DNA from 2 places in the Streptomyces sp. NPDC048191 genome. Region 2 is predicted to be linked to the other one. Evidence: riboswitches for the same ligand, from Rfam matches in the RefSeq annotation. Region 2 holds a riboswitch; the other holds the start of a gene.
The links. A riboswitch is a leader RNA that binds a small molecule or an ion and turns the genes downstream of it on or off. The one in region 2 is predicted to bind ZMP and ZTP.
Positions count from the first base shown of each region.

Region 1: another riboswitch for ZMP and ZTP. It lies ahead of AB0D93_RS11565 (glycine hydroxymethyltransferase); the one in region 2 lies ahead of AB0D93_RS29820 (bifunctional 5,10-methylenetetrahydrofolate dehydrogenase/5,10-methenyltetrahydrofolate cyclohydrolase).

Region 1 is NZ_JBEZMO010000005.1:222,848-237,982, reverse strand. It holds gene AB0D93_RS11625 (GMC oxidoreductase) at 1-358, shown strand, start outside; gene AB0D93_RS11620 (glycine betaine/L-proline ABC transporter ATP-binding protein) at 358-1,458, shown strand; gene AB0D93_RS11615 (ABC transporter permease subunit) at 1,458-3,392, shown strand; gene AB0D93_RS11610 (ABC transporter substrate-binding protein) at 3,394-4,359, shown strand; gene AB0D93_RS11605 (isocitrate lyase/phosphoenolpyruvate mutase family protein) at 4,369-5,088, opposite strand; gene AB0D93_RS11600 (carboxymuconolactone decarboxylase family protein) at 5,085-5,528, opposite strand; gene AB0D93_RS11595 (carboxymuconolactone decarboxylase family protein) at 5,525-6,025, opposite strand; gene AB0D93_RS11590 (PLP-dependent aminotransferase family protein) at 6,073-7,467, shown strand; gene AB0D93_RS11585 (DMT family transporter) at 7,490-8,320, opposite strand; gene AB0D93_RS11580 (hypothetical protein) at 8,447-8,794, shown strand; gene AB0D93_RS11575 (glutathionylspermidine synthase family protein) at 8,807-9,991, shown strand; gene rocD (ornithine--oxo-acid transaminase) at 10,073-11,278, opposite strand; ZMP/ZTP riboswitch at 11,371-11,459, shown strand; gene AB0D93_RS11565 (glycine hydroxymethyltransferase) at 11,492-12,943, shown strand; gene trpS (tryptophan--tRNA ligase) at 13,031-14,047, shown strand; gene AB0D93_RS11555 (2'-5' RNA ligase family protein) at 14,219-14,803, shown strand; gene AB0D93_RS11550 (decaprenylphospho-beta-D-erythro-pentofuranosid-2-ulose 2-reductase) at 14,814-15,135, opposite strand, start outside.
Region 2 is NZ_JBEZMO010000022.1:119,294-134,428, reverse strand. It holds partial or broken gene AB0D93_RS29830 (sigma-70 family RNA polymerase sigma factor) at 1-132, shown strand, start outside; gene AB0D93_RS29825 (CU044_5270 family protein) at 545-1,540, shown strand; gene AB0D93_RS29820 (bifunctional 5,10-methylenetetrahydrofolate dehydrogenase/5,10-methenyltetrahydrofolate cyclohydrolase) at 1,560-2,408, opposite strand; ZMP/ZTP riboswitch at 2,434-2,514, opposite strand; gene AB0D93_RS29815 (hypothetical protein) at 2,792-2,947, shown strand; gene AB0D93_RS29810 (nuclear transport factor 2 family protein) at 3,298-3,663, opposite strand; gene AB0D93_RS29805 (hypothetical protein) at 3,839-4,144, shown strand; gene AB0D93_RS29800 (acyltransferase domain-containing protein) at 4,232-5,011, opposite strand; gene AB0D93_RS29795 (S-(hydroxymethyl)mycothiol dehydrogenase) at 5,288-6,376, shown strand; gene AB0D93_RS29790 (MBL fold metallo-hydrolase) at 6,376-7,005, shown strand; gene AB0D93_RS29785 (LysR substrate-binding domain-containing protein) at 7,221-8,126, opposite strand; gene AB0D93_RS29780 (maleylpyruvate isomerase family mycothiol-dependent enzyme) at 8,197-8,835, shown strand; gene AB0D93_RS29775 (L,D-transpeptidase family protein) at 8,950-9,648, shown strand; gene AB0D93_RS29770 (Gfo/Idh/MocA family oxidoreductase) at 9,679-10,881, opposite strand; gene AB0D93_RS29765 (ROK family transcriptional regulator) at 11,010-12,158, shown strand; gene AB0D93_RS29760 (hypothetical protein) at 12,258-12,443, shown strand; gene AB0D93_RS29755 (S1 family peptidase) at 12,551-13,936, opposite strand; gene AB0D93_RS29750 (SAM-dependent methyltransferase) at 14,481-15,135, opposite strand, start outside.

The DNA of each region.
Region 1 (15,135 bases), on a different contig from region 2:
CGACGGCCGCACGCTCGTCGACGGCATCCGCATCGCCCGCGAGATCGCCAAGGCCGAGCCGCTCGCCGGCTGGCTCAAGCGCGAGGTCTGCCCCGGCCCGGAGATCCTCGGCGACGCCGAGCTGAGCGAGTACGCCCGCAAGGTCGCGCACACCGTCTACCACCCCGCCGGCACCTGCAAGATGGGTGCCGCCGACGACGAACTCGCGGTGGTGGACCCGGAGTTGAAGATTCGCGGGCTGGACGGCATCCGCATCGCCGATGCGTCCGTCTTCCCGACCATGCCCGCCGTGAACCCGATGATCGGGGTGCTCATGGTCGGGGAGAAGGCAGTCGACCTGATCGGAGGTGACGCCTGATGGCGCTCACAGTCCCCACACGCAAGCCGCCCACCACCGACACGCCGGTCTTCTCGGTGTCCGGCCTGTGGAAGGTCTTCGGCTCCAAGCCGGAGCGGATTCCCGCCGACGCCGAACTCGCCGCGCTCGAACCCGCCGAGCTGCGCGCCCGCACGGGCTGTACGGCGGCCGTCCGTGACGTCTCCTTCGACGTCCGCAAGGGCGAGGTCTTCGTCGTCATGGGCCTGTCCGGCTCCGGCAAGTCCACCCTCGTACGCTGCCTGACCCGCCTGATCGAGCCCACGGCCGGCACGATCGCCATCGACGGCGAGGACGTCCGCGCCATGGACAAGGGCCGCCTGCGCGAACTGCGCCGGCACCGCGCCGCCATGGTCTTCCAGCACTTCGGCCTGCTGCCGCACCGCACGGTCCTCGACAACGTGGCCTACGGCCTGGAGATCCAGGGCGTCGGCAAGGCCGAGCGGCGCGAGCGGGCCGCCGAGGTCGTCGCCAAGGTCGGACTCGAAGGCATGGAGCACCGCCGCCCCGGCCAGCTCTCCGGCGGCCAGCGCCAGCGCGTGGGGCTGGCCCGCGCCCTGGCCGTGGACCCCGAGGTCCTGCTCTTCGACGAGCCGTTCAGCGCCCTCGACCCGCTCATCCGGCGCGACATGCAGGACGAGGTGGTCCGCCTGCACCGCGAGGAGGGCCGCACGATGGTGTTCATCACCCATGACCTCAGCGAGGCCCTGAAGCTCGGCGACCGCATCGCCCTGATGCGCGACGGCCGGGTCGTCCAGCTGGGCACCCCGGAGGAGATCGTCGGTTCCCCGGCCGACGACTACGTCCGCGAGTTCGTCCGGGACGTTCCGCGCGAGCAGGTGATGACCGTGCGCACGGCCATGAAGCCGGGCGACTGCGGCGGCCGGGAGCACCCGGGGGCGCTGACGCCGGACGCGGTCGTCGCGGACGCGATCAGGACGGTGGCCGAGACCGGCACACCGGCCTGCGTGGTGGAGGACGGCAGCTGCATCGGAACCGTGGACCACGAGCTGCTGCTGGACGTCGTGGCGGGCATCGACGTGTGCGTACCCGGCCCCCGCACCAGCCCGGAGGCCGTCTGATGGCAACGCTCACCGTCCCGGCCGCCTCCCGTGCGAACCTCCGCCTGCTGAGGAGCCGAACCGCGGCGAAACTGCTCCTGCTCGCGCTCGTCACCGCCGTACTGCTGCCCCTGCTGCACGGCGGATCGTGGCCCCACCACCTGACCGTCAGCCTGGACAAGCCCCTCACCGGCGCCAGCAACTGGGTGATCGACAACCGGGACAGCCACCCGCTGTTCCTGTACTTCTTCGGCTACATCAGCAACGCGGTCGTCCTCTCCGTACGCGCCGTCTACCTCACGCTGCTCGCCGCGGGCTGGACCGGCGTCACGGTCTTCGGTGCCCTGGTGGCCTGGCGCGTCGCCGGTGTCCGTCTGGCCGCCGGCACGGCCATGGCCTTCCTGGCCTGCGGAGCGCTCGGCATGTGGGTCCCCACCATGCAGACCCTCGCGCTCATGGTGGTCGCGGTCCTCGCCTCCGTGATCGTCGGCGCGCTGCTCGGCCTCGCCGCCGGCCTCTCCGACCGCCTGGACCGCGCCCTGCGCCCGGTCCTGGACACCATGCAGGTGCTTCCCGCGTTCGCCTACCTCCTCCCCGTCGTCCTGGTCTTCGGCATCGGCGTCCCCGCGGCCGTCCTCGCCACCGTCGTGTACGCCGCCCCGCCGATGGCCCGCCTCACCGCGCTCGGCCTGCGCGGGGCCGACCCCGAGGTCCTGGAGGCCGTGGAGTCGCTCGGCGCGACCCGCCGCCAGCGGCTGCTGACCGCCCGTATCCCGCTGGCCCGGGGGGAGCTCCTCCTCGGTCTCAACCAGACGATCATGATGGCGCTGTCCATGGCCGTCATCGCGTCCGTCATCGGCGCCGGCGGCCTCGGTGACCGCGTCTACCAGGCGCTCGCCTCGGTCGACGTCGGCCAGGCCCTCGCCGCCGGCATCCCGATCGTGCTGCTCGCCATCGTGCTGGACCGCGTCACCGGAGCCGCCGGCGCCGGGGAGACGGGCGAGGGCCGGTCCCGGACCATCGGCTGGCCGTACGCCCTGGCCGTCACCGTGGCCGTCGCCCTGGCCGGCCGTCTGCTCGGCCGCCTCGACTGGCCGTCCGGCGCCACGCTGAACATCGCCGAACCGGTCAACCGCGCCGTCGACTGGATGACCAACCACCTCTACTCCGGCGTCCCCGTCGTCGGCGGTACGGCCGACTGGGCCGGCCACTTCACCACCTGGGTCCTGGACCCCGTCCGCGGCGGCCTGCAGTGGCTGCCCTGGTGGTCGGTGCTGCTGATCGTCGCCGCCCTGGCCTGGTCGATCGGCACCTGGCGCACCGCCCTGACCGCCGTCCTCGCCATGGCCGCGATCGGCGTGCTCGGCGTCTGGGAGCCGGCCCTCGACACCCTCTCCCAGGTGCTGGCCGCCGTCGCCGTCACCCTGGTCCTCGGGTTCGCGACCGGCATCGCCGCAGCCCGCAGCGACCGCGTCGAACGCGCCCTGCGCCCGGTCCTGGACGTGTTCCAGACCATGCCGCAGTTCGTGTACCTGATCCCGGTCGTCGCCCTGTTCGGCGTGGGCCGCGCCCCCGCCGTCGCCGCGGCCGTCGTCTACGCCCTCCCGGCCGTCGTCCGGATCACCGCGCAGGGCCTGCGCCAGGTCGACCCGGCCGCGCTGGAGTCGGCGCGCTCGCTCGGCGCGACCGGCCGACAGCAGCTGTGGCAGGTCCAACTCCCGCTCGCCAAGAGGTCGTTGCTGCTCGCCGTCAACCAGGGCGTGGTCCTGGTCCTCGCCGTCGTCATCATCGGCGGCCTGGTCGGCGGCGGCGCCCTCGGCTACAACGTCGCCTTCGGGCTCGCCCAGGGCGACCTGGCGACCGGTCTGGTCGCCGGTGCCGCGATCGTCTGCCTGGGCCTGATGCTCGACCGGGTGACCCAGCCCACCGAGCGACGCGCGAAGAAGGGAGCGTGACATGACGAAGCTCAAGCGCAGGACGGCGCTGATCGCCGCCGGAGCGGCCACCGTGTCGCTGCTCACCGGCTGCGGCGCCGCCGACATGACCAAGCAGGCCAGCCCGTTCGCGAACGCCCGGGGCGCCAAGTCCGTGACCCTGTCCGTGCAGTCGTGGGTGGGCGCCCAGTCCAACGTCGCCGTGGCCCAGTACCTCCTGGAACACGAGCTGGGCTACCGCGTCGACACCGTCCAGGTCGACGAGGTGCCCGCGTGGGACGCGCTCAGCCAGGGCCGGGTCGACGCGATCCTGGAGGACTGGGGCCACCCGGACCAGGAGAAGCGGTACGTCGAGGACAAGAAGACGATCGCGCACGCCGGCGACCTCGGGGTGACCGGCCACATCGGCTGGTTCGTGCCCACCTACCTGGCCCAGCAGCACCCGGACATCACGAACTGGAAGAACCTCGACAAGTACGCCCCCCTCTTCCGCACCGCGGAGAGCGGCGGCAAGGGCCAGCTGATGGACGGCTCCCCGTCGTACGTCACCAACGACAAGGCGCTGGTGAAGAACCTGAAGCTGAACTACCAGGTCGTCTTCGCCGGCTCCGAGGCCGCCCAGATCACCCAGATGAAACAGTTCGCCAAGGAGAAGAAGCCCTTCCTGACCTACTGGTACGCACCCCAGTGGCTGTTCAAGAAGGTCCCCATGACGGAGGTGAAGCTGCCGCCGTACAAGGAGGGCTGCGACGCGGACGCGGCGAAGGTGGCCTGCTCCTACCCGCACACCCCGCTGCAGAAGTACCTCAACGCCGGCTTCGCGAAGTCCGGGGGCAGGGCCGCGGCCTTCCTGAAGAAGTTCAGGTGGACCACCGAGGACCAGAACGAGGTCTCCCTGATGATCGCCGACCAGAAGATGTCACCCCAGGACGCGGCGAAGAAGTGGGTGGACAGCCACCCAGACGTGTGGAAGCGGTGGCTGTCCTGAACCGTCCCGTCACACGAGCGAGTCGGCGATCCCCCGCAGGGCGGCCGTCGCCCTGCGCTGGAGTCCCGGCCCGAAGGTGATGCGCGTGGCCCCGAGTTCGCCGAGTTCGGTGAGCGAGGGGCCCTCGCCGTCCGCGCGGGCCAGCACGTTGACCGGGCCCTGGATCCCGGCCCGCAGCAGGGGCAGCACACCGACGGGGGCGAGGATCGGATAGACGCAGTCCGCGCCCGCCGCCACGTACAACGCGGCCCGCTCGATGGCCCGTTCGGGATCCTTGTCGCCGTGCACGAAGACATCCACGCGGGCGTTGACGAACAGCCGGTCGGCGGCGGCCGAGCGCACCTCGGCGAGGAACTCGGCCTGCTCCCGCGGGTCCCTGAGGACGCCCCCGTCCGAGTCCTCCAGGTTGCAGCCGACCGCACCGGCCTCCAGCAGCCGCTCCACGATCTCCTTCGGCGCGAGCCCGTACCCGCTCTCGATGTCCGCCGACACCGGCACGTCCACCGCCCGGGCGATCCGGGCGACGGCCGCGAACATCTCGTCGGCCGGGGTCGCCCCGTCCGCGTACCCGAGCGACGCGGCCACCCCCGCGCTCGGCGTGGCCAGCGCCGGGAACCCGGCCTCGGCGAACGCCCGCGCGGAGGCCGCGTCCCAGGGGCCCGGCAGCACCAGCGGCTCCTCCGGGGCACGCCCCCGGTGCAGCGCGCGTAACACCTCGGCCTTGCTCATGGCAGGTAACCTCCCGGCGGGACTCGGCGGCTGACCATCAGGCGGTTCCAGCCGTTGATGACGGTGATCAGGGCGATGAGATGGGCGAGTTCGGCCTCGGTGAAGTGGTCCGCGGCCCTGTCGTACACCGCGTCGGGCACAAAGCCCTCGGTCAGCACGGTGACCGCCTCGGTCAGCGCGAGCGCGGCCCGCTCCCGTTCGCTGTAGAGGTCCTCGGCCTCCTCCCAGGCGGCCAGGAGCTGGAGGCGGTCCTCCGACTCCCCGTCCTTCCGGGCCGCCCGGAGGTGCATGTCGAGGCAGAAGGCGCAGTGGTTGATCTGCGAGGCGCGGATCATCACCAGTTCGGCGAGGACCGGATCGCCGAGCCCCTGCTTGGCGGCCGCGCTGAGCGCGGACATCGCCCGGCCGACCCTCGGGTCCAGCAGTTGCGTACGGCTCACTTGTGCTGCCCCGGCTGGTAGTGGCCCGGGGTCATCCGGGTGGTCACCCCGAACCGGTTCCAGGCGTTGATCACCGTGATCGCGGCGATCAGCTGAGCCAGCTCGGCCTCCTCGAAGTGCTTGGCGGCCCGCTCGTACACCTCGTCCGGCACGAACCCGTCCGTCAGGACCGTGATCGCCTCGGTCAGCTCGATCGCCGCCAGTTCCTTCGGGGTGTAGAAGTGCCGGGACTCCTCCCAGGCGCTGAGCTGCACGACCCGCTCCACGCTCTCCCCCGCCGCGAGCGCGTCCTTGGTGTGCATGTCGAGGCAGAAGGCGCAGTGGTTGATCTGCGAGGCGCGGATCTTCACCAGCTCGTACAGCTTGGGGTCCAGCCCCTGCTTGGCGGCGGTGTCGAGCCGGATCATCGCCTTGTAGACCTCGGGGGCGTGCTGGGCCCACTGCATGCGCGGGGCCTGCTCGGTGGCGTACTCGACCTTGTCCTGTGCGGTTCTCATGCCCTCGACCCTAGGAGCGAGGCAGCCCAGGAGTATGGTCCATTTCCATGGAGGAATCGTGGGCCACTCTGGGTGTAGACCTGCACCTCGAACCGACCGGTGCCGGCGGGCTGCGCCGGGGCCTGACCGATGCCCTGCGGGACGCCGTCCGCACCGGCCGGCTCGCGCCCGGCACCCGGCTGCCCTCCTCCCGCTCCCTCGCCACCGACCTGGGCATCGCCCGCAACACCGTCGCCGAGGCCTACGCCGACCTGGTGGCGGAGGGCTGGCTCACCGCGCGGCAGGGCTCGGGGACACGGGTGGCGGCGGGGGCGCCGGCGCCGTTCCCCGGCACGGGTGCGTCACCCCGGCGCCGGGAACCCGAGCGGCCCGCCCACAGCCTCCTGCCCGGCATCCCGGACCTGGCCGCCTTCCCGCGCACCGAGTGGCTCAAGGCAGCCCGCCGCGCCCTCGCCGCCGCCCCGTACGACGCCCTCGGCTACGGCGACCCGCGCGGCCGCCCCGAACTGCGCGCCGCCCTCGCCGGCTACCTCGCGCGCGTGCGCGGCGTCCGGACGGACCCGGAGACCGTCCTGATCACCTCCGGCTTCACGCACGCCCTGCGCATCACCGCGGCGATGCTCGGGGCGCGCGGCGTGCGCACGGTGGCGGTCGAGTCCTACGGCCTCGACACCTACTGGGGCCTGCTCCGGCAGGCGGGCCTCGCCACCCCCGCGCTGCCCTTCGACGAACACGGCACGGACACCGGGGGGTTGCACGGTGCCGGTGCGGTACTCCTGACCCCCGCCCACCAGTTCCCCATGGGTACACCCCTGCATCCCGACCGGCGGGCAGCCGTCGTGGACTGGGCGCGGCGCACCGGCGGGCTGGTCCTGGAGGACGACTACGACGGCGAGTTCCGCTACGACCGGCAGCCCGTCGGCGCCCTCCAGGGCCTCGCCCCCGACCGCGTGGTCTACTTCGGCACCGCCAGCAAGTCCCTGGCGCCGGGACTGCGCCTGGGGTGGATGGTGCTGCCCCCGTCGCTGGCGGAGGCGGCGGCCGCGGCGAAGGGCGGCACCGACACCGTAGGGGTGCTGGAGCAGCTCACGCTCGCCGAGTTCATCACCTCCGGTGCGTACGACCGGCACGTCCGCTCCTGCCGGCTGCGCTACCGGCGCCGCCGCGACGCCCTCGCCGCCTCCGTGTCCGCCCGCGCGCCCGAGGTGACGGTCACCGGGATCGCCGCCGGACTGCACGCGGTGCTGCTGCTGCCGCCGGGCATGGAGCGGTCGGTGGTCCAGGCGGCGGCGTGGCAGGGCCTGGCCCTGCACGGCCTGTCCTTCCACCGGCATCCGCAGGCCGTCGCCGAGCCGCTGGACGCGCTGGTCGTGGGCTACGCGACCCCGCCGGACAGCGCGTGGGCGGGCGCGCTGGAGGCGTTGTGCCGGGTGTTGCCGTAGGGGGCACAGGAGCCCGCACCCGTCAGGCGTCGCCCGCCTGCTCCACCGGGGCCTCCCCGAAGCGTGCGAGCGCCAGCGCCCCCGCCACCGCCACCGCGAACCCGAGGACCGCCAGCCAGGTCAGCCCCTCGCGCGTGCGGTCGCCCAGCCAGACCACACCGATCGCCGCCGGCCCGATCGTCTCGCCGATCACCATCCCGGCGGTCGCGGTGGTGACCGAGCCCCGCTGGAGGGCCGACGTCAGCAACATGAACGCGGCGCCTCCTCCGATCAGCAGCGCATAGGTCGCCGGGTTGGCCAGGAGAGCCAGTGGCGCCAGGCTGTCGACCAGCCGTACCGACACCTCCACCACCCCGAACCCGAACCCCGCCCCGAGGCCGAGCGCCAGCGCCCGCCCCGGCCCGGACAGCCGGCCGCCCGCCAGGGCGAGCAGCAGCATCCCGACCGCCACGGCGAGCATCACGTACCGCAACGTGTCCGACCCGCCCTGGTCGCCCTCCGGCCCGGACGCCAGGCCCAGCATCGCGAGCCCGGCGCACACCACGGCCACCGCGCCCCACTCCGTGCCGCTCAGCCGCACCCGCAGCAGCCGCGCCGCGACCACGGCGGTCACCGCCAGACTCGCCGCCAGGGCCGCGCTGACGGCGTAGATCGGAAGGGACCGCAGCGCCGCGATCTGGAACAGGAAGCCCAGCCCGTCCAGCGCGAGCCCGACCAGGTACCGCCACTGCCGCAGCGCCCGCAGCAGCAGCGCCGCCTCACCCCCGCCGCCCGTACCGGCCTCCCGCGCCGCCACCGCCTGCAACACCGTCGCGGTGCCGAAGCAGACCGCCGCGCCGAGGGCGCACACCATTCCAAAGAACACAAAGTGACTCTAGGAGACGGCTGACCCGGCCACCCCCTGTGGTCTGCGCTCTTACCGTTCTCTAGGCTGGCCGCCGACATCAGCCACTCGAACACGGACACGGGGGACACGAACATGGCTGACACCCGTCGGCGGCTGCGCTCCGGCACGGTCGTCCTCGGCGGCATGGGTGTGCTGGCCGCCGCCCTGACCGCCTGCTCGTCCGACCCGGACAAGCGCTGCGTCGACCGCGACAGCTACACCCTCGCCAAGGGCTACAGAATCGTCTCCGACAAGAACTGCAGGACCACGTCCCTCAAGACGTCGGTGAACGGCTCCTGGTACTACGGCGGCAAGAAGAAGGGCTCGTGGGTGGACGACGGTTCCTTCACCCGGCCCCACCGCAGCTCCTCGGGCTCTTCCGGCGGTCACGGGGTCCACCGCGGCGGCTTCGGCGGCGGGTACCACGGCTCCGGCGGGTGATGGAAGACCCGCATGGAACGCCGTACCACCACCCCGCGCCCCGGCTGGCAGCAGACCGTCGAGGAACAGGGGCTCGTCTATCCCCTCACCCGGTACCCGGACGGCTCGCTGCGCCCCTACTGGGACGAGAGCGCCTACTACGTCTTCGGCCTGGAGGAGATCGAGGCGCTGGAGGAGACCGTCGAGGAGCTGCACCGGATGTGCCTCGCGGCCGCCGGGCACATCGTGGCCGAGGACCGCCTCGCCGACCTCGGCATCACCGACCCGCGGGTGGCCGCCGCGGTCACCGAGGCCTGGCGCCGCCGCGCCGAACTCCCCTCCGTCTACGGCCGGTTCGACCTCCGCTACGACGGCATCGGCCCGGCCAAGCTGCTGGAATACAACGCCGACACCCCGACCTCGCTGGTGGAGGCCGCCTCACCGCAGTGGTTCTGGATGGAGGAGCGCTTCCCCGGCGCCGACCAGTGGAACTCCCTGCACGAACGCCTCGTCGAGGCCTGGCGGTCCCAGGCCGCGCTCCTCCCGCCTGGCAGCCCCCTGCACTTCGCGCACTCCTCGGCCGACGAACTCGGCGAGGACCTGATGACGGTCGCCTATCTGAAGGAGACCGCCGAACAGGCCGGCCTCGACACCGACTGGCTGTCCATGGAGGAGATCGGCTGGGACACCCTCTCCGGCCGCTTCGTCGACAACCGGCTCCGCTTCATCCGCGGCATCTTCAAGCTCTACCCGTGGGAGTGGCTCACCACCGACGCCTTCGGCGGGCACGTCCTGGACACCCTCGACAACGGCGGCGGCAGCGGCAGCACCCTGTGGATCGAACCCGCCTGGAAGATGCTGCTGAGCAACAAGGCCCTGCTGGCGATCCTGTGGGAGCTGTACCCCGGCCACCCCAACCTCCTGCCCGCCTACCTCGACGGCCCCCGCGAGCTGGCCTCCACGGCCGGCTACGTCGCCAAGCCCCTGCTCGGCCGGGAGGGCGAGGGCGTCACCGTGCACGAGCCCGGCGCGCCCGCCGTACTCCGTGACGAGCCCTGCTGCTACCAGCAGTTGGCGCCCCTGCCCGCCTTCGCCGGCAACCACGTCGTCCTCGGCGCCTGGGTCGTCCGGGACGAGCCGGCGGGCCTGGGCATCCGCGAGTCCACGGGCCTGATCACCGACGAGTACGCCCGCTTCCTGCCGCACGTGATCCTCTAGGGCCTGCCGTTCGGATCAGGTCGCAGGACGGCGCCGGGGCCGATCGGCGCCGCGTCTGCTGCGTGATCCAAACGACAGGTCTTAGGCGCCCAGGACGGCCGTCAGCTGTTCCAGACCCCAGTCCAGGTCCGCCTCGTCGATGATCAGCGGCGGGGCGATCCGTACCGTGTGGCCGTGGGTGTCCTTCACCAGGACCCCGCGGTCCATCAGCCGCTCCGACACCTGCCTGCCGGTACCGATCCCCGGCGCGACGTCCAGGCCGGCCCACAGTCCGCGGCCGCGCACCGCCGTCACCGTGCCCGTGGCCGGCAGGGCCGCCAGCGCCCGGTGCATCCGCTCGCCCAGTGCCGCCGCCCGGGCCTGGAACTCGCCCGTGCGCAGCATCGCGACCACCTCCAGGGCCACCGCGCAGGCCAGCGGATTCCCCCCGAACGTCGACCCGTGCTCGCCCGGCCGGAACACCCCGAGCACCTCCGCGCTCGACACCACCGCCGACACCGGCACGATGCCGCCGCCCAGCGCCTTGCCCAGCACGTACATGTCCGGGACGACGCCCTCGTGCTCGCACGCGAAGGTCCGCCCGGTCCGGCCGAGACCCGACTGGATCTCGTCGGCGACGAACAGCACGTTCCGCTCCCGGGTCAGCTCCCGGACGGCCGGGAGATAGCCGGCCGGCGGCACGACCACCCCGTTCTCGCCCTGGATCGGCTCCAGCAGCACCGCGACGGTGTTCTCCGTCAGCGCCTCCCGCATCGCCGTCAGGTCGCCGTACGGCACGATCTGGAAGCCGGGCGTGTACGGCCCGAAGTCCGCCCGGGCCTCCGGGTCGGTGGAGAAGCTGATGACCGTCGTCGTACGGCCGTGGAAGTTGCCGCCCGCGACCACGATCTTCGCCATCTCCGCGGGCACCCCCTTGACCCGGTACCCCCACTTCCGGGCCGTCTTCACCGCGCTCTCCACCGCCTCCACGCCGGTGTTCATGGGCAGCACCATCTCCATCCCGCACAGCTCGGCGAGCTGCGTGCAGAACGCGGCGAACCGGTCGTGCAGAAAGGCGCGGGAGGTCAGCGTCACCCGGTCCAGCTGTGCCTTGGCCGCCTCGATGAGCCGCCGGTTGCCGTGCCCGAAGTTGAGCGCCGAGTAACCGGCCAGCAGATCCAGATAGCGCCGCCCCTCCACATCCGTCATCCAGGCCCCCTCCGCCGAGGCCACGACGACCGGCAGCGGGTGGTAGGTGGGCGCACAGTGCGCTTCGGCGGCGGTGATGAGGTCTTCTGCAGCGGTCATGGCCTCTCCCGGAGACGGCGGTGGCCCCCTTCCTATCCTCGCTCGCATGGTGGACGCGGGACCTGCGCGCTCCGGCGCGCCCGGTAGGCTGATCAGCGGGCCGTGACTGGCGCGCTGGGATGGGACGGACCATCGGGGAGCGGCCCGAGTGTGATGTGTGCCGTGCGCCTGGGCCGAACGTGAACGCTGTACGCACACCGTCCGGAGGTCCTCATGCCAGAGCAGCAGCCCCTCTCCACCGAGTCCACCGCCTTCCGCGCCGCTCTCGACGTCATCCGTGCCGTGGAGCCGCGCGTCGCCGACGCCATCGGCCAGGAGGTCCACGACCAGCGCGAGATGCTGAAGCTGATCGCCTCCGAGAACTACGCCTCGCCGGCCACCCTCCTCGCGATGGGCAACTGGTTCAGCGACAAGTACGCCGAGGGCACCGTCGGCCGCCGCTTCTACGCCGGCTGCCGCAACGTCGACACGGTCGAGGCACTGGCCGCCGAGCACGCCAGGGAGCTCTTCGGTGCCCGGCACGCCTACGTCCAGCCGCACTCCGGCATCGACGCCAACCTGGTCGCCTTCTGGGCCGTCCTCGCCGACCGCGTCGAGGTCCCCTTCCTTCAGAAGACCGGCGCCCGCCAGGTCAACGACCTCTCCGAGGCCGACTGGGCCGAGCTGCGCCAGGCCTTCGGCAACCAGCGCATGCTCGGCATGTCCCTGGACGCGGGCGGCCACCTCACCCACGGCTTCCGCCCGAACATCTCCGGCAAGATGTTCGACCAGCGGTCCTACGGCACCGACCCGGCCACCGGCCTGATCGACTACGAGGCCCTGCGCGCCCAGGCACGCGAGTTCAAGCCCCTGATCATCGTGGCGGGCTACTCGGCGTACCCCCGTCTGGTGAACTTCCGGATCATGCGCGAGATCGCCGACGAGGTCGGCGCGACCCTGATGGTCGACATGGCGCACTTCGCCGGTCTGGTCGCCGGCAAGGTCCTCACCGGCGACTTCGACCCGGTCCCGCACGCCCAGATCGTCACCACCACCACCCACAAGTCACTGCGCGGCCCGCGCGGCGGCATGGTCCTGTGCGACGACTCCCTCAGGGACCAGGTCGACCGGGGCTGCCCGATGGTCCTCGGCGGTCCGCTCCCGCACGTCATGGCCGCCAAGGCCGTCGCCCTGGCCGAGGCCCGGCAGCCCGCCTTCCAGGACTACGCCCAGCGCATCGTCGACAACTCCCGCGCCCTGGCCGAGGGCCTGACGCGCCGGGGCGCCACGCTGGTGACGGGCGGCACGGACAACCACCTCAACCTGATCGACGTGGCCACGTCCTACGGCCTCACCGGCCGCCAGGCGGAAGCGGCCCTGCTCGACTCCGGCATCGTCACCAACCGCAACGCGATCCCGGCCGACCCGAACGGCGCCTGGTACACCTCCGGCATCCGCATCGGCACCCCCGCCCTGACCACGCGTGGCCTGGGCACGGCGGAGATGGACGAGGTGGCGGGCCTGATCGACCGCGTCCTGACCACCACCGAGCCGGGCACCACCAAGTCGGGCGCCCCGAGCAAGGCCGCGCACGTCCTGGACGAGAAGGTGGCGCAGGAGATCGCCCAGCGGGCGACGGACCTGGTGGCCGGCTTCCCGCTGTACCCGCAGGTCGACCTGGGCTGAGACGCCCCGCAGGGGCGTGGGGAACCGCGGGCCACGCGCGGTTCCCCACGCACAGAACCCCCCGATCCCTCTGCGACAATGAAAGACATGGCCACTGCTGATCGCCCCCGCGTGCTCTCCGGCATCCAGCCCACCGCCGGTTCGTTCCACCTCGGCAACTACCTCGGCGCCGTCCGCCAGTGGGTGGCCCTGCAGGAGTCCCACGACGCGTTCTACATGGTCGTCGACCTGCACGCGATCACGGTCCCGCAGGACCCGAAGGAGCTGCGGGCCAACACCCGGCTCGCCGCCGCGCAGCTGCTGGCCGCGGGTCTGGACCCGGACCGCTGCACGCTCTTCGTCCAGAGCCACGTTCCCGAGCACGCCCAGCTCGCCTGGATCATGAACTGCCTCACCGGCTTCGGCGAGGCCAGCCGCATGACCCAGTTCAAGGACAAGGCGGCCCGGCAGGGCGCCGACCGCGCCTCCGTCGGCCTCTTCACCTACCCGATCCTGCAGGTCGCCGACATCCTCCTCTACCAGGCCAACGAGGTGCCCGTCGGCGAGGACCAGCGCCAGCACGTCGAACTGACCCGCGACCTCGCCGAGCGCTTCAACGGCCGTTTCGGCGAGACCTTCACCATCCCGAAGCCGTACATCCTCAAGGAGACGGCGAAGATCTACGACCTGCAGGACCCGTCGATCAAGATGAGCAAGTCGGCGTCCACGCCGAAGGGCCTGATCAACCTGCTCGACGAGCCGAAGACCACCGCCAAGAAGGTCAAGAGCGCCGTCACCGACACCGACACCGTGATCCGCTACGACGCGGAGAACAAGCCGGGCGTGTCGAACCTCCTCACGATCTACTCCACCCTCACCGGCAAGCCGGTCTCCGAACTGGAGCGGGAGTACGAGGGCAAGATGTACGGCGCCCTCAAGACCGACCTCGCCGACGTCATGGTCGAGTTCGTGACGCCTTTCCGGGAGCGGACCCAGCAGTACCTGGACGACTCCGAGACGCTCGACTCGATCCTCGCCAAGGGCGCGGAGAAGGCGCGCGCGGTCGCCGCCGAGACCCTCGCGCAGGCCTACGAGCGGGTGGGATTCCTGCCGGCGAAGCACTGAGGAGCACGGGCCGGCGCCGCGGCGCACGACCGTACACGCGTCCGAGTGGGCGGAGCGCTGCACATCACTTCCGCTGCGCCTGCCCACAGGACATCCATAGCCGTACAGTCGATATCCGACGGCCCGGACGAGAAGGCCGAGAAGACGACGGAAGCGACGACAGGAGAAGACGTGGGGACCGTAACGATCGGCGTGTCGATCGCGGTCCCGGAGCCTCACGGCAGCCTGCTCCAGGAGCGGCGCGCGGGCTTCGGCGACGCCGCGGCTCACGGCATCCCCACGCACGTCACGCTGCTGCCGCCGACGGAGATCGACGCGCACGGGCTGCCGGGCGTCGAGGCGTATCTCACCGAGGTCGCCGCGGCCGGCCGGCCCTTCCCGATGCGGCTGTCCGGCACCGGCACGTTCCGTCCCCTCTCCCCGGTGGTCTACGTCCGTGTCGTCCAGGGCGGCGAGGACTGCACCCTGCTGCAGCAGCGGGTGCGGGACGCCTCCGGGCCGCTGGCGCGTGAGCTGCAGTTCCCCTACCACCCGCACGTCACCGTCGCGCACGGCATCGACGAGGCGGCGATGGACCGCGCCTTCGAGGAACTGTCCGGCTTCGACGCCCAGTGGCCCTGCACCGGCTTCGCGCTCTACGAACAGGGTGCCGACGGCGTGTGGCGCAAGTTGCGGGAGTACACGTTCGGGGGATCCGTGGTGCCGTCCCAGCCGGGGCACGCCGCCATCGAGCGCGGGACGATCGCCAGCCGGTAGGCGCCGCGCGTCACATCGGCAGCCTGCGGAACAGCGCCCTCGGTGTGTGCCGCAGCGCCGACATCACCAGCCGTAGCGCCCCCGGCACCCACACCACCTCCGAACGGCGGCGCAGTCCCAGTTCGATCGCCGTGGCCACCGCCTCCGGGGTCGTCGTGAGCGGCCCCTCCGCCCGGACGTGTCCGGGCCGTACGACCATGACGTGCACCCCCGTGCCGTGCAGGGCGTCGCCGAGGCCCTGGGCGAAGGCGTCGAGGCCGGCCTTGCTGGAGCCGTAGATGAAGTCGGCGCGGCGGGGACGCTCGCCGGCGACGGAGGACAGGACCGCGAGG
Region 2 (15,135 bases):
GTACTGCGCCTCGCGGCCTGGGAGGAACTCGACGCCGAGCAGATCGCGGTCGCCTTGGGCTGCGGCAGACGCGCGGCGGCGATGCGTCTGCACCGCGCCCGCCGCCGGCTGCGGACCGAGATCGACCGCATGGGCCCGGCCGGTCCGGCATCCGGCACACCGCCCCAACAGCGCACGCGCGGTACGGCGACGGCAGCCACGACACCCCCCGACGACCACTCGACTCCAGGCGTACCGACGGTCGGGCCACTGCCCGGGCACCCCGCGTCTCCACCTCCGGTGGGGCCCGACGGCGTGTCGTCGCCCGAGCAACGGTCGTGCGCCGATGTGTCCGGGGCGGGGGTGCCGGCCGTGCACCGCACACCGCACGGGTCCGCCACGACCGCCCCGCGGGCCGGGCAGCTGCCCGGTGTGAGTGGTCGGCCGGTCGGCTCCGCCCGGGCCGGCGACGATCCCACGGCCGGGGAGGGCGGGCCCGGCCGGCGGTCGTCGCAGTCCGCTTCCCTCGCCCCCGTCGTCGTATCCCTGAGCAAGGACCACCGCAATGCCTGATGAACTCGATCTGCTGCGTCGGGTCAACCCGGCGCCGGCACACGGCCCGTACTACGGCGACGGTCCGCTCGACCACGGCGCAGAGCGGCGGCTGGAGCTGCTGCTGGGCGAGGGCGAGGGCGAGAGCAGGCCCGCCCGGCTCCGCACTCCGCGTTCCCGGCTGTGGTGGGGCCTCGCCGCCACCACCGTAGTGCTGACCACCACGCTCACCGTGCTGCTCGGCGGCCCGGGCAGCCCGCCCGCCGTCGCGGCGCCGCGCCCGCTGGCCGTCCGCGCCCACTCCACGGCCGTACCGCTGGACCGGATGGAGGAACTGGCCGCAGCGGCCGCCGAGGACGGTTCGCCCGGTCTGCGCAAGGGCACCCATGTGCAGTCGTGGAGCCTCGGCATGAGTGACGACAAGCCGCCGGTCACCCTGCCCGAGGAGCGCGTGGTGCGGTGGAGCGCCGACGACAGCCACACCGAGCTCGTCGTGGCGACCGACCCGCGCCACCCGGGACGCCCGGTCCTCACCGACGAGGGCGACGCCCCGCGCCTGGTGGCGGACGGCCATGTGCTCAGCCGGACCACCTACCCGCCGAGCTGGAGCGACGCACCGCCCGAGGCGCGCCCCCCGCACGGTCCGGCCGCCCTGCGCGCCTACCTCGCCGAGACGGCCCGCACCGGCACCGGCTCCCTGTCCACGTCCGAACTCCTGGACGTCGTACCGGAGTTGCTGGACCACTGGACGCTCGGCGCCCGGGAGTCCGCGGCCCTTGTCCGGATCCTCGCGGACGCCAAGGGCCTGCGTCCCGCCGGGCAGGTGACGGACCGGCTCGGGCGTCCGGGGCAGGCGTACACGTACGACGGGCCGGGCGAGCGGCGGATGCTGATCCTCGATCCCCGTACCGGCGCCGTCCTCGGTCTCGAGACCACCTTCACCCGGGACGATCCCCGGTACGGGGTGAAGGCCGGGGACGTGATGGAGTACAGCGCCTGGATGCGCTGACCCCCATGCGCCCCGGTCCCTACGCGCCGAGCTGCCGGGCGGCGGCCTCCACGGTCTGCTCCAGCAGGGTGGCGATCGTCATCGGGCCGACACCGCCCGGCACCGGCGTGATCAGCGAGGCACGCTCCACGGCGGAGTCGAAGTCGACGTCGCCGACGTTCCCCGGGTTGTAGCCCGCGTCGATCACGACGGCGCCGGGCTTGACGTCCTGACCACGGATCAGCCGGGGCCGGCCCACGGCGGCGACGACGATGTCCGCCTCGCGGACCGCCGCCGACAGGTCGGCCGTCCGCGAGTGGCAGTACGTCACGGTCGCGTCCCGGGCCAGGAGCAGCATGCCCACCGGCTTGCCGAGGATCGCGCTGCGGCCCACGACCACGGCCCGCTTGCCGGCGGGGTCGACGCCGTACTCGTCCAGCAGCCGCAGGATGCCGCCGGGAGTGCAGGAGACGAAGCCGGGCAGACCGAAGCTCATCGTGGCGAAGGAGGCGAACGTGACGCCGTCGACGTCCTTCTCCGGCGCGATCGCCTCGAACGCGGCCCGCTCGTCGATGTGGTCGCCGACCGGGTGCTGGAGCAGGATGCCGTGCACCGCCGGGTCGGCCGACAACTCCCGTAGCGCGCCGACCAGTTCCTCCGTGGTCGTGGTGGCAGGCAGCGCCACGTGCCGGGACTCGATGCCGGCCTTGCGGCAGCGGTTCTGCTTCATGCGGACGTAGGTCACGGACGCCGGGTCCTCGCCGACCAGCACGGTCGCGAGGCAGGGCGCGGTACCGGTCCGTTCGCCGAGGAGGGCGGCCTTCTTCGCGGTGTCCTCGACGATGCGGCGGGCGAGGGCGGTGCCGTCCATGAGACGGGCCTGGGTCATGCTGCACACTCCTGGGCTGGATCGACTCTCTCGCCCAGCCGCGCGGCATCCACCACGGACCGCTCCCCGGTGGTACTCCACCTCAGCGCCAGTCACGGCCCGGGTACAGCGTAACCGAGCACCTCAGTCCCCGTTCGCGGAGTCCGTCACCAACGCGGCGGCCCCCCGCCGAGCCCCCGGCTGCCGCATCCGGTCCCGTCGCACCCGGCGTGGCCGGGCCCGGTGCTTTGCGGGTCAGGTGCCGTGAGATCCGGTGTCCGGGGGCCCGGGTGTGGGCGGCTCCGTGGTTCGCGGGACGGCCGGGGCGGGGGTTGGGGCGCCGAGGAGGGCGGTGGCGGGTCCGGTGCTCGGCGGCCGGGTGTGATCGGGTCGCCGCCCGGCTGATGACCCTCGCCCGGCACGGCGCGCAGGCCCGCCGCGAGGTGCTGCACTCGGACGGCCTGAGGTACTGGCAGTACGCGGAGGTGCTGCTGATGCTGCGCAGGTCGGGGCCACCGTACGCGTGCGGCTCTCGACGCTCGCCGAGCGGCTGGGCCTGACCCGGGGGTGCGCTCTCGGCCCGGCTGGGACGAGGAGGCGGGGCTGATCACCCGTACCCACGAGACCGGTGACCGGCGGCGGGTACGGCTCCGGTTCACCGGGGCCGGCCATGCCGTGTTCGAAGCGCACGCGGCAGCGGAGGACGCGGGCGAAGACGCGCTGCTCTCAGCGCTGACCGAAGCAGAGCGGCGGACACCGGCCGACCTGTCGCGGAAGCCGGTGCCGGCTGCCGAGGGCGCACCCGGGGGATCCGTCCCAGGCTCGCCCGGGCCGAGAAGGTCCAGGTCAGACGGGAGGTGACCTGGACCCTCGCGCATCTCCTTCCGGCACCTGTCATGCGGGGCTGTGCCTACTCGTCCCAGGCCTGGATGATCAACTGGTCGGCTATCTTGCCGTCGCGCAACGTGATCATCGACTCGGCGAGGACGCGCGTGCCGTCCCCGTACTGGCATGACTCGCTGAACGCGGCGTGTTCGCCCTGCACGACGCACCGCTCCAGCTTGTGTGTCATGTCGCGGCTGTAGACGTCGTCCAGCAACTCGGCGATCTGGCCCCTGCCGCGCAGGACGGTGGGGTGACTGGGCTGGTTGTTGCGATCGACGATACGGATCTCCGCGTCGTCGGCGTAGAGCGACAGAAGGGTGTTCCCGGTGGTCCCTTCTATGCCCCGGCGCAGTGTGTCGACGTCGAAAGCGGAACCTGTCGCGGTGCCCATGGGTGACCTCCTTCGAGCGCCCGCGGCCCGGCGGGGCGCGGGCCGCACGGACTCCCACCCTTCGAGACTCCTCCGGCCCGGCGGTCACGGCAAGCGCACGCGGCGGTCTCCGCCTCACGAGTGAGGAACGGCCCCGGCCCGTGTCCGGACGGGGCCCGGCACCGTTGCTGAGGGCATGATCTCAACACGACGTATCGTCGCGGCCCTCGGCCTCGCCGCCGGGGTCACGGGCCTTGCCGCACCGGTGGCGAACGCGGCCGCCGTGAGCGCACCGCACACCGGGCAGATCAACCCCATGACCGTGGTCGACTCGCTCGCCGTCAGCGACATCCCCGCCGATCACAGGGCGAAGGTCCCGCGGGTCTCGGAGCAGATGCGGGCGGTGAACAAGGTCGGCCAGCTGAAACGGCTGAACGAACTGCACCAGGTCACCGACCCCGTGGCCCCGGTCACGGGGCTGCTGCCGGCCGTCGGGGCCTAGCCACCGGCGGCGCGCCGTCCCGGGCCGAGGGGCCCGGACGCCGGGGCCGTCGGCGGGTGTGCACAGGGCCGTCCCGCGGGGCGGCCCTCACTGCTGTGCGGCCCCCGAGCCGGAGCCCGGCCCCGAGCCCAGCAGCGCCCAGTCACGGGACAGCGCGAAGGCCGAGGGCGTGACGCCCGGCGGGCAGTCCGGGAGACAGGCCGGGAGCATGCGGGTGAGCCGGTCCCCGGAGCCCAGTTCCAGCCAGGTGCGGACGCCGTCGCGGTGGAGCACGCCGACGGTCTCCGCGAAACGCAGCGGCGCACGCCGCACCCAGTACTCCGGCTCGGCCGTCTCGGCGCCCACCGGGCGCGCGGTGAGGTCGGAGACGAGGGGCAGCAGCGGCGCGCGCGGGTGGAGCGTGGCGAGGGTACGGCCGTAGGCGTCGAGGAGGCCGTCCGGGTGCGGGGAGTGCGCCGGGCCGCCCAGCAGCCGGGCGAGGGTACCCACCGCGTGACAGGCGTCCGCCAGGGAGAAGACACCCGCGGCGTACGCGGCGGCCATCCGCCCGGCCGCCTGCCCGAACACCACGTCCGGCCGGACTCCCCAGCTGTGCAGCAGCCGGTACTGCGCCACCTGGAGCGCGAAGACCGCCGGCCCGGAGAACGCCTCCCGGTCCAGCAGCGCGGCCGTACGCGAGTCGTCTCCGGCGAACATCACGCATTTCAGGGGAAGTTCGAGATACGGATCCAGGCGCGCGCAGATGTCGTCCAGCGCTTCGGCGAACACCGGGAATGCGTCCCGGAGTTCACATCCCGTGCCGGGGCGCGGTGCGGTGCAGGCCGAGAAAAGGAATGCGGTACGTCCATTGCGGCCGTCGAGAGACATGCCCCCATTGAGGCACGCCCGGTTCCGTGCACACACCAGGCAAACTCCCGCACCCAGCAAAAAGATTGCCATCATGGAATGACGTTATTCGGTCACATTCTTACCGGAGAGCGAGTAATTCTTACTGAGTGGCTCGTGCTTCTCGCCGGGGCACGCCGGCCCGGCCCATTTCGCCCGGCGGCCGGAAAGATCCGCGACGACCGCCGTGGTCCGCCCCGCCACCGATCGGTCGCGCGTAGTGTCTGCGGGGAAGGTCATCGAGGAAGGGGTCGGACCATGGCGCAGGAAGTGCGCGGCGTGATCGCACCGGGGAAGGACGAGCCCGTACGGGTCGAGACGATCGTGGTGCCGGATCCCGGGCCCGGCGAAGCCGTGGTGCGCGTCCAGGCCTGCGGTGTCTGCCACACCGACCTGCACTACAAGCAGGGCGGCATCTCGGACGACTTCCCCTTCCTGCTCGGTCACGAGGCCGCCGGGGTGGTGGAGTCGGTCGGCGAGGGCGTCACCGACGTCGCACCGGGCGACTTCGTCGTCCTCAACTGGCGTGCGGTGTGCGGCGCCTGCCGGGCCTGTCTGCGCGGCCGGCCCTGGTACTGCTTCAACACGCACAACGCCCGGCAGCGGATGAGCCTCGCCGCCACCGGGCAGGAACTGTCCCCGGCTCTCGGCATCGGCGCGTTCGCCGAGAAGACACTCGTCGCCGCCGGCCAGTGCACCAAGGTCGACCCGGCAGTCTCCCCGGCGGTCGCCGGCCTGCTGGGCTGCGGCGTCATGGCCGGCATCGGCGCGGCGATCAACACGGGCGCGGTCGGCCGGGGCGACTCCGTCGCGGTCATCGGGTGCGGCGGCGTCGGTGACGCGGCCGTCGCGGGGGCGAACCTCGCGGGCGCGGCGAAGATCATCGCCGTGGACATCGACGACCGCAAGCTGGACAAGGCCCGCACCCTGGGCGCCACCCACACCGTCAACTCCAAGGACACCGACCCGGTCGCGGCGATCCGCGAGCTGACCGGCGGCTTCGGCGCCGACGTCGTCATCGAGGCCGTCGGCCGCCCGGAGACGTACCAGCAGGCCTTCTACGCGCGCGACCTCGCCGGCACCGTCGTCCTCGTCGGTGTCCCCACCCCCGAGATGAAGCTCGAACTGCCCCTGCTGGACGTCTTCGGCCGCGGCGGCGCCCTGAAGTCGAGCTGGTACGGCGACTGCCTGCCCTCCCGCGACTTCCCCATGCTGATCGACCTGCACCTGCAGGGCCGGCTGCCGCTCGACGCGTTCGTCACCGAGACCATCCAACTGGACGAGGTGGAGAAGGCGTTCGAGCGGATGCACCAGGGCGACGTGCTGCGCTCGGTGGTGGTGCTCTGATGACGGTACGCATCGAACGCCTCGTCACCTCCGGGCAGTTCAGCCTCGACGGCGGCACCTGGGACGTCGAGAACAACGTGTGGATCGTCGGCGACGAGCGGGAGGTGATCGTCATCGACGCCGCCCACGACGCCGAGGCCATCGCCCGCGCCGTCGACGACCGGCACCTGGTCGCCATCGTGTGCACCCACGCCCACAACGACCACGTCAACGCCGCGCCGGCACTCGCCGACCTGACCGGCGCCACCATCTGGCTGCACCCCGACGACCTGCCGCTGTGGAAGATGACCCACCCCGGCCGCGACCCCGACCGGCACCTGCTGGACGGCCAGGTCATCGAGGCGGCCGGGGCCGACCTGACCGTGCTCCACACCCCGGGCCACGCGCCCGGCGCCGTCTGCCTGTACGAACCCGGGCTAGGCACCGTCTTCACCGGGGACACCCTCTTCCAGGGCGGTCCGGGCGCCACCGGACGCACCTACTCCCACTTCCCGACGATCATCGACTCGATCCGCGACAAGCTCCTCACCCTCCCGCCGGAGACCAAGGTCCTCACCGGCCACGGCGACTCCACCACCATCGGCGCAGAGGCACCTCACCTGGAGGAGTGGATCAGGCGCGGACACTGAGACCGCGTCCGCAACACCGACAGAGGACGTCCGGCTTTCCCGTGACAGTGGACGGCGACAGCAGTCACCGCACACGGGAGGCCGGACATGCCAGGACCACTGCAGGACAAGGCGGCACTCGTCGCGGGCGCGCCCCGGGGCGCCGGCCGGGGCGGGGACCTGCGGCTCGCCGCGCGGGCGCGACCAGCCCGCCGCGGACCCGCGGCCGGCGACGGTCAGGCCTCTCCCGCCCCCATCGCCTTCCGCAGCCGCCCCAGCAGCGCCCGCGCCGCCGGCAGCATGGGTCCCTCCGACCGCCACGCCAGGGCCACCCGACCGCGGGCGCGGGGATCGGCGAGCCGCAGGGTGGCGAGTCCCGGCCGGGGCCCGAGGCCGGGCAGCACCGCGACGCCCAGGCCGCGAGCCGCCAGCCGGCCCAACGCGTCGGGGGTCGCCGCCTCGAACGCGATGTGCGGCCGGAAACCCGCCTCGGCGCACAGCCGTTCCAGGACACCGCGCATCCCGGTGCCGCGCGGCAGGCCGATCAGCCGGTGCCCGCGCAGGGCCGTCGGCGGCACGGCACCGGCCGCGTCGTACTCCAGGAACAGGGGGTGTCCGGGTACGGCGACCACGACCAGCGGCTCGTCGATCACCACGTGCTGATCGACACCGGGCGGCGGTGTCTCCTCCGTGACGCCCAGCACCGCCAGGTCCAGCTCGCCCCGGCGCAGTGCCGTGAGCATCCGGTCCGAGGTGTCCTCGGTAAGCGTGACCTCCACCCGGGGGTGTGCCTCGTGGAATTCCGCCAGCTGCCCGGCCACGTCGAAGGCGTGCGCGAGGGTGCCGGGGACGAGACCGACGGCCACCCGGCCGCGCAGCAGCCCGGTGTACTCCTCCACCGTCTGCCGCACCCCGTCGACCGCCGCGAGCGCGGCCCGCGCGTACGGCAGGACGGCCTCACCCACCTCCGTCGGCCGCACCGAGCGGCCCGAGCGGTCGAGCAACGGTTGCCCCAACTCACGTTCCAGCTGCCGTATCTGCGCACTCAGCCCGGGCTGGGCCAGATGCAGCCGCTCGGCGGCACGGGTGAACCCGCCCTCCTCCACCACCGTCACCAAGTACCGCAGCTGCCGCAGCTCCATAACGGATCATGCTAGATGGCAGACGGATCATGTCTTGGACTTCCGGTCGGACGGTCAACATCCTGGAGACATGGGTAAATCACCGGACACCGCGGCCCTGAGGACCGCCATCGCCGCCGAACGACGTGAACTGGCCGATCTCTTCGAGGCGTTGACCCCGGCCCAGTGGGACGCGCCCAGTCTGTGCAAGGGCTGGCGGGTGCGCGAGGTCGTGGCGCACATGTCGATGGGCTTCCGTCACCGGACCGGCCAGGTGCTGTGGGAGCTGGTCAGGGCGCGCGGCAGTCTGCACCGCATGACCGACCGGCTCGCCCGTCGCGACGCGGCCGCCCATGCGGACGCCGCACTCGCCGGATTTCTGCGCACCCATGCCCACCATCCGTGGAAGCCCCCCGTCGGCGGCCTCGCCGCGGCCCTCGGTCATGACGTCGTGCACGGCCTCGACGTCACCGTCGCCCTCGGTCTGGACCGCGAGGTGCCCGGTGACCGGCTGCGCATCCTCCTCGACGCCGTCGATCCGCGCGCCTTCCGCGTCTTCGGCACCGACCTCACCGGCGTACGGCTGTGCGCGGACGACCTGGACTGGTCCTTCGGCTCGGGAGCGCCCCTGTACGGCCGCGGGCAGGACCTGTTGCTGGTCGCCTACGGTCGCGGACTTCCCGCGGGCCGGCTGCGCGGCGACGAAGTTCACCGTTTCGTCACAGCCTGACCGGAACCACAACCCCCGTGCTCCCGCGCGGGTCTAGTAGTCGGGAATCGCGGGAACATCGCGCAGGGGAGCCCCGGGGCAGGCCCTGGGCGACAAGGGGAGAAGAGGTTGCACATGGGGGACATACGCAGACACGGCGTCGTCGCGCTGGGCGTCACGGGACTGGTGGCGCCGCTCGCGCTCGCCGTCACCGCGGTGCCGGCCCAGGCGGTCACGAACTGCACCACGCAGGCAGGGCCGTACCAGAAGCAGGTGGAGGAGTTCCTCGGCCGGCCGGTGGACGGCAAGCAGTCCGCCGCCGACTGCAAGGCCATCAAGGCCTTCCAGGACAAGCACGGCATCACGCCCGACATCGGCTACGCCGGTCCCGTCACCTGGGGCGTGATGGACCTGATGAACAAGCAGAAGGCCGTCGGGAAGAACCCGAACAAGGACGGCAAGTGCCCGGTGAACAAGGGCCGGATCGCCTGTGTGAACCTCACGCTCCAGCTCAGCTGGATCCAGGACGGCAGGAAGCTCGTCCACGGGCCGGTCCCCGTGCGCACCGGCCGCAAGGGCTACGCCACCCGCACCGGCCTGAAGAAGATCTACTGGCGGGACATCGACCACGTCTCGACCGTCTACAACGTGCCGATGCCCTACAGCCAGTTCTTCGACGGCGGCCAGGCCTTCCACTCGGTGGGCCTGAGCATGTGGAACCCGCCGGGCTCGCACGGCTGCGTCAACATGACGACCAAGGACGCCAAGGCGTACTGGTCGCTGCTGAAGACGGGCGACGACGTCTTCGTCTACGGCCGCAAGCCGGGCACCTGAGCGGCACCTGAGCCGTCGCCGCCCGGCCCGTCACTCCTGCGGCGCGTCCCCGAAGTCGGGGATGTCCAGCCGGACGCCGCCCTGCCGCGCCGACTCGTGCGCGATGATGCCCGGCAGGGTGTAGCGGGCGGCGACCCACGCGTTCACCGAGGGCAGCGTACGGGTGTTGACCGCGGTCACGAAGTCGTCCACGAGGAAGTGGTGGCTGCCCTCGTGGCCGTTGTGCAGATGGTCGAACTCCCGCGGCAGCCCCGACCGGTCGTGGACCGGCGCCGAACCGGAGGTGAAGGCCGCACGCAGCTCCGGCGCGATGTGCGCGAGGGACGGGTCGTCCGGAGCCAGCGTCGGCTTGGGCTCCAGCAGTTCGCTGATGTCCTTCACCCCGTTCTTGTCCTGCCACAGCGCCACCGTCGCCAGCTGCTCCATGCTGGCCTCCGTACCGAAGAAGCGGAACCGGGACTCGCGGATGTGCGAGGGATAGCCGACCCGCCGGAACTCGTTCGTGCGGAACGATCCGCCGCCCGCCACCTCGAACAGCGCGGTCGCGTTGGACACGTCGTTGTCGAACCGGCTGACCGAACGATCGAAGACGCCGTCGCCGCGACCGTCCCGCACCCCGATCGCCGACACGCTCACCGCGTGGGTCCGCCAGGCCCCGAGCACCCCGCCCACCGAGTGCGTCGGGTACAGCAGCGGCGGATAGCTGGCGGTCGCCTTCCAGTCCTTGCCGCCGCTGTACTGGTAGGCCTCGTAGAAGCCCAGGTCCATGTCGTGGACGTAGTCGCCCTCGGCGTAGAAGAGCCTTCCGAAGGCGCCCTGGGCGATCTGGTTGCGGGCGTGCACGGTCGCCGGGTTGTACTGGCTGGTCTCACCCATCATGTACGTCAGTCCGGTCGTCCGGACCGCGTCGATGATCGCCGATATCTCCTCGGTGGTGATCGCCATGGGTACGGCGGAGTAGACGTGCTTGCCCGCGCCCAGGCCCTGCAGGACCAGCGGCCCGTGCGTCCAGCGCTGGGTGAAGACGGCGACCGCGTCGACCGCCGCCGACTCCAGCATGGCCTCGTAGGACGGGAAGGTGCCGGCGAGGCCCTGTGCGGCGGCGAGCCGCTCGGCCCGCTCGGGCAGCAGGTCGGTGACGTAGACGTCACGGACGCCGGGATGGGCCTGGAACAGTGTGGCGAACTGGCCGGAGAACTGGCCGGCGCCGACGATGCCGAGGGAGAAGGTCATGCCCATTACTTTTGAGGCGGAACAATCCAGTCGTCAAGGGGCGGGCGGGAGGCTTCTTTCTCGCGTCCGACACGCGATATGGTGAGCTGCTTACTTCTGAGGCGGAAAAAAAGGAGAGGGTCGGGTCCATGACCAACTGGCTGCCGCTGAGCCCCGCCGAGCGCTCGGTGGCGATCCAGGTGCTCGTGCACGGGCCGCTGTCCCGCACCGAGCTGGCCCGGCGGCTCGGGCTCTCCCAGGGCAGTCTCACCCGGCTGACCAAGCCGCTCCTGGATTCCGGGCTGCTGGCCGAGGCGCCCGAGACGGCCGGTCCGGCCCAGGCGCGTCAGGGCCGTCCGTCGCGGCCGCTCGACGTTGTGGCCGACGCCCGCTCCTTCCTGGGCTTCAAGATCACCGGCGACATGGTCTACGGCGTCGCCACCACCCTGCGCAGCGAGGTGACCGCACGACTCGACCGCCCGCTCACCACGCGCGAACCGGAGGCCGTCGCCGCGCTGGTCGCCGAGATGGCGGCCACCCTGGCCGAGGGGCGCCCCGCCCTCGCGGGCATCGGCATCGGTGTGGGCGGCCTGGTGCGCGAGCGGGCGGTGGTCGCCGAGTCCCCGTTCCTCGGCTGGCGCGACGTGCCGCTCGCCACACTGGTACGGGAGCGCACCGGTCTGCCGGTCGTGGTGGAGAACGACGTGGCCGCCCTGGTCGAGGCCGAGACCTGGTTCGGGGCGGGCCGGGGGCTCGACCGGTTCGCCGTCCTGACCATCGGGGCCGGCATCGGCTACGGGCTGGTGCTCGGCGGCCGTCGCGTGCCGTTCGCCGAGGACGGCCGCGGTTTTGGCCGGCACTGGATCATCGACCCGAACGGTCCGCTCACCCCCGCCGGAGAACGCGGCAGTGCCGTGTCCCTGCTCACCATCCCCAGCATCGAGTACCAGATCCGCGCCGCCACCGGCCGTGACACCACCTACGAGGAGATCCTCAGCGGTGCCGCCGGGGGTGAGCCCATGGCCGCCCGGGTGATCGGCGAGGCCGCCCGCGCCCTCGGGGTTCTGATCGCGCAGATCGCCAACTTCGCGATGCCGCAGAAGATCCTCCTCGCCGGGGAGGGTGTCGGCATCATGGATGTGGCCGGGAACACGGTCCACGAGACCGTCCGTGCCCACCGGCACCCGCACGCCGACCCGGTCGCCCTGGAGACGAAGATCTCCGACTTCCACGACTGGGCGCGCGGCGCAGCCGTGCTGGCGATCCAGGTGCTCGTGCTCGGTGAGTCCCTGGTGTGAACTCCCGCCCCTGGCTTGACACATTGACGTGATGAGTGCCACGTCCGTAATGCCCGTATCGCGTGTACTTACTCACAGCGCCTTCACCTCGCTCGGCATATGCTTCACAGCATGTCCACCACTGTTGAAGCCGCCCCCGAGCGCTCGGCCGCGGAGGTCAACGAGGAGATCAGGGCCCTGTGGCGCCGGTCGGGCGGGACACTGACCACCGAGCAGCGCGCGGAGTACCAGCGCCTCGTGATGGAGTGGGCCGCCGCGACCCCGCCGTCGCAGCGGGCGGCCTGACCGACCTCGCGCGGACCGCGCCGTATCGCCACCGAATCGTCCAGGGCACCCGTGAGCGCACGGGTGCCCTTCTCTCGTCGTAGGCGCCGGGGCGCGCCCTCCTCTCGTCAGCCCCAGGTCGCCGAGTAGTACCGCTGATAGGCCTTGCGGTCCTGCTCGGCCCGGATGTAGCGGGTCGCGACGAGCGCGATCAGGCTGCCCGCGACGACCAGCAGCCCCGGACCCACGTTACGGGTGTCCGTCAGCCGCGCCAGCAGCGTCTGTCCCTGGGCTCCCGTCACCGGTGCCGAGGAACCCGGCGAGGCCGCGCTCGGTGTGACCGCGCCCTGTGCGGCCGAGCCGGACGGCGCGGGGGAGGGGGCCGCGCTCCCGGCGGCTCCGCCGGCGTTCTGCGCCGCGACGATGAGCTTGACGTTCAGCGCCGCCAGCGCCCGCGTCACCGGCTGGAAGAACGTCGTCCCGCCCGCCGTGCAGTCACCACTGCCGCCCGAGGTCACACCGAGCGCGATCCCGTCGGAGAAGAGCGGCCCGCCGCTGTCGCCGGGTTCGGCGCACACGGTGGTCTGGATGAGGCCGGTGACGGTCCCCTCCGGGTAGTTGACCGTCGCGTTCAGCGCGGTGACCTGGCCGTCGTGCAGACCGCTCGTGCTGCCGCTGCGGAACACCCGCTGACCCACCGCCGCATCGGCGACCCCGGTGATCCGCACCCCGTTGCCGCCGCCGATCGCGACGACGTCGGCGCCGTCACCGGCCTTGCCGGAGGCGTACTGCACCAGGGAGAAGTCGTTGCCGGGGAAAGTGCTGCTCACCGTCCGGCCGAGCTGCTGGTTGCCCTGGTTGTCGGCGAACCAGGTGGATCCCGCGGGGCCGCAGTGACCGGCCGTGAGAATGAAGTCGCTCTGCCCGTTGGTGACGTTGAACCCCGCCGAGCAGCGGCCGCCGGTCGACAGGATCGGCTGGGCGCCGTTCAGCCGGGTGGTGAACGTTCCCTTCAGGCGCTCCATCCGCACGAAGCTGCCGATCCGCGCGGCGACTTGGCTCATCCGGGACCAGTCCCCGGCGGAGACCGTGCTGTCCGCGCTCACCACGACCCGGTTGGTGCGGTAGTCCACGGCCCATGCGGTGCCCGCGACCCGCGGTGCCGAACGCAGCGCGGCCGTGGCGGACTTGAGCTCGTCCATGCTGTGCGGGACGACCTTCGCCTCGGCTCCGGCGCGTCGTACCTCCCGCGCTGTGGCCTGGTCGGTGACCGCCACCACCGGCCGCCCGTCGGCGCCGATCCAGTCGCCCGCCGTCCGGGCCGTGCCGAGCCGCGCCACCAGACGGGCACCGGTGTTCCCGGCGCCGGTCGTGGCGGCGAGCGGTCTGGTGGCGGCCGGAGGCGTCTCGCTCGCCATGGCCGCCTGGGCGACCATGGCGCCGCCCAGGAGGAGTCCGCCGACCGCCGCCAGGCGTGTCACCCGCCTGACGATCCGTCGTCGTGCGTGCCGCATGCAGGGCTCCCGAAGCCGAACCGAACACGCGCCGCCCCGACCGGCGGCGGCGCGAGACCCTCGCGTCGTCGAGGGCCACCCCTCCATACGCACCCCACACCCCCGACGTTCACCAACCCCCCGATCCCCGCGGGCGCTTTGCTCGCCAGGGGTCCCCGCGGGGGAATCTGCTGTCCCGGGGTCCCCGCGGGGGGACTCTGCTGTCCCGGGGCCCCTGAGGGGATGGACGCAGGCCCTGCCGGGTTCCCGCAGGGCGGGGCTCGATGGCGCGGGGCTTCTGTGGGGCCGGTGCAGGCCCTGTCGGGTTCCTGCCGTTCGGGCCGTGCTGTTGGCGCTGCTCGCGGGGGATCTGCGTGCCGATGCAGCACAGGGCGGCTGGTGGACGGGCTGCGGGACGACGAACGGCTCCCCGGCCAGGCACGGGCCTCGGGGGGTCCCTGCCGACCGGACTCGACTCTCGCTGCGTTGCCAGGAGGACGGGCGCAGGCCTCGCGGGTCCCCGTAAGGCGGGGCTCAGGCCTTGCGGGGACCCGTATGACGGGGCTCAGGGCTTGCGGGCCACGCCGCCGAACATGGCGACCTCCGCCGGCTCGGTCCCTTGAGCGTCCTCCGGGCGCCAGCGCGAGCAGGACACGACACCGGGCTCCAGCAGCTCGAGACCGTCGAAGAACCGGGCCACGTCCGCGGGGGTGCGCTGGTTCAGCTTCGGCGTGCCGTGCTCGTTCCAGAACTTCACCGCCTCGTCCACGTCCGGCATCTCCGGATGGGTGACGGTGTGCGACAGCACCAGATGGCTTCCCGAGGGCAGCCGGTCGGTCAGGCGCCGTACCAGAGCGTACGGGTCCTCCTCGTCGCCGATGAAGATGACCACACCGAGCAGCATCAGCGCCACCGGCTCGCTGAAGTCCAGCGTCTTCGCAGCGTGTTCGAGGATCGCGTCGACGTTGCGCAGATCCTCGTCCAGATAGTCGGTGCGGCCCTCGGGCGTGCTCGTCAGCAGCGCACGCGCGTGCGCCAGGACCAGCGGGTCGTTGTCGACGTACACGATCCGCGACTCGGGCGCGACGCCCTGGGCGACCTCGTGCGTGTTGTCGGCCGTGGGCAGTCCGGTGCCGATGTCCAGGAACTGCCGGATGCCCACCTCGCCGACCAGGTGGCGCACCGCACGGCCGAGGAACAGCCGGTCGGCGCGCGCGTAC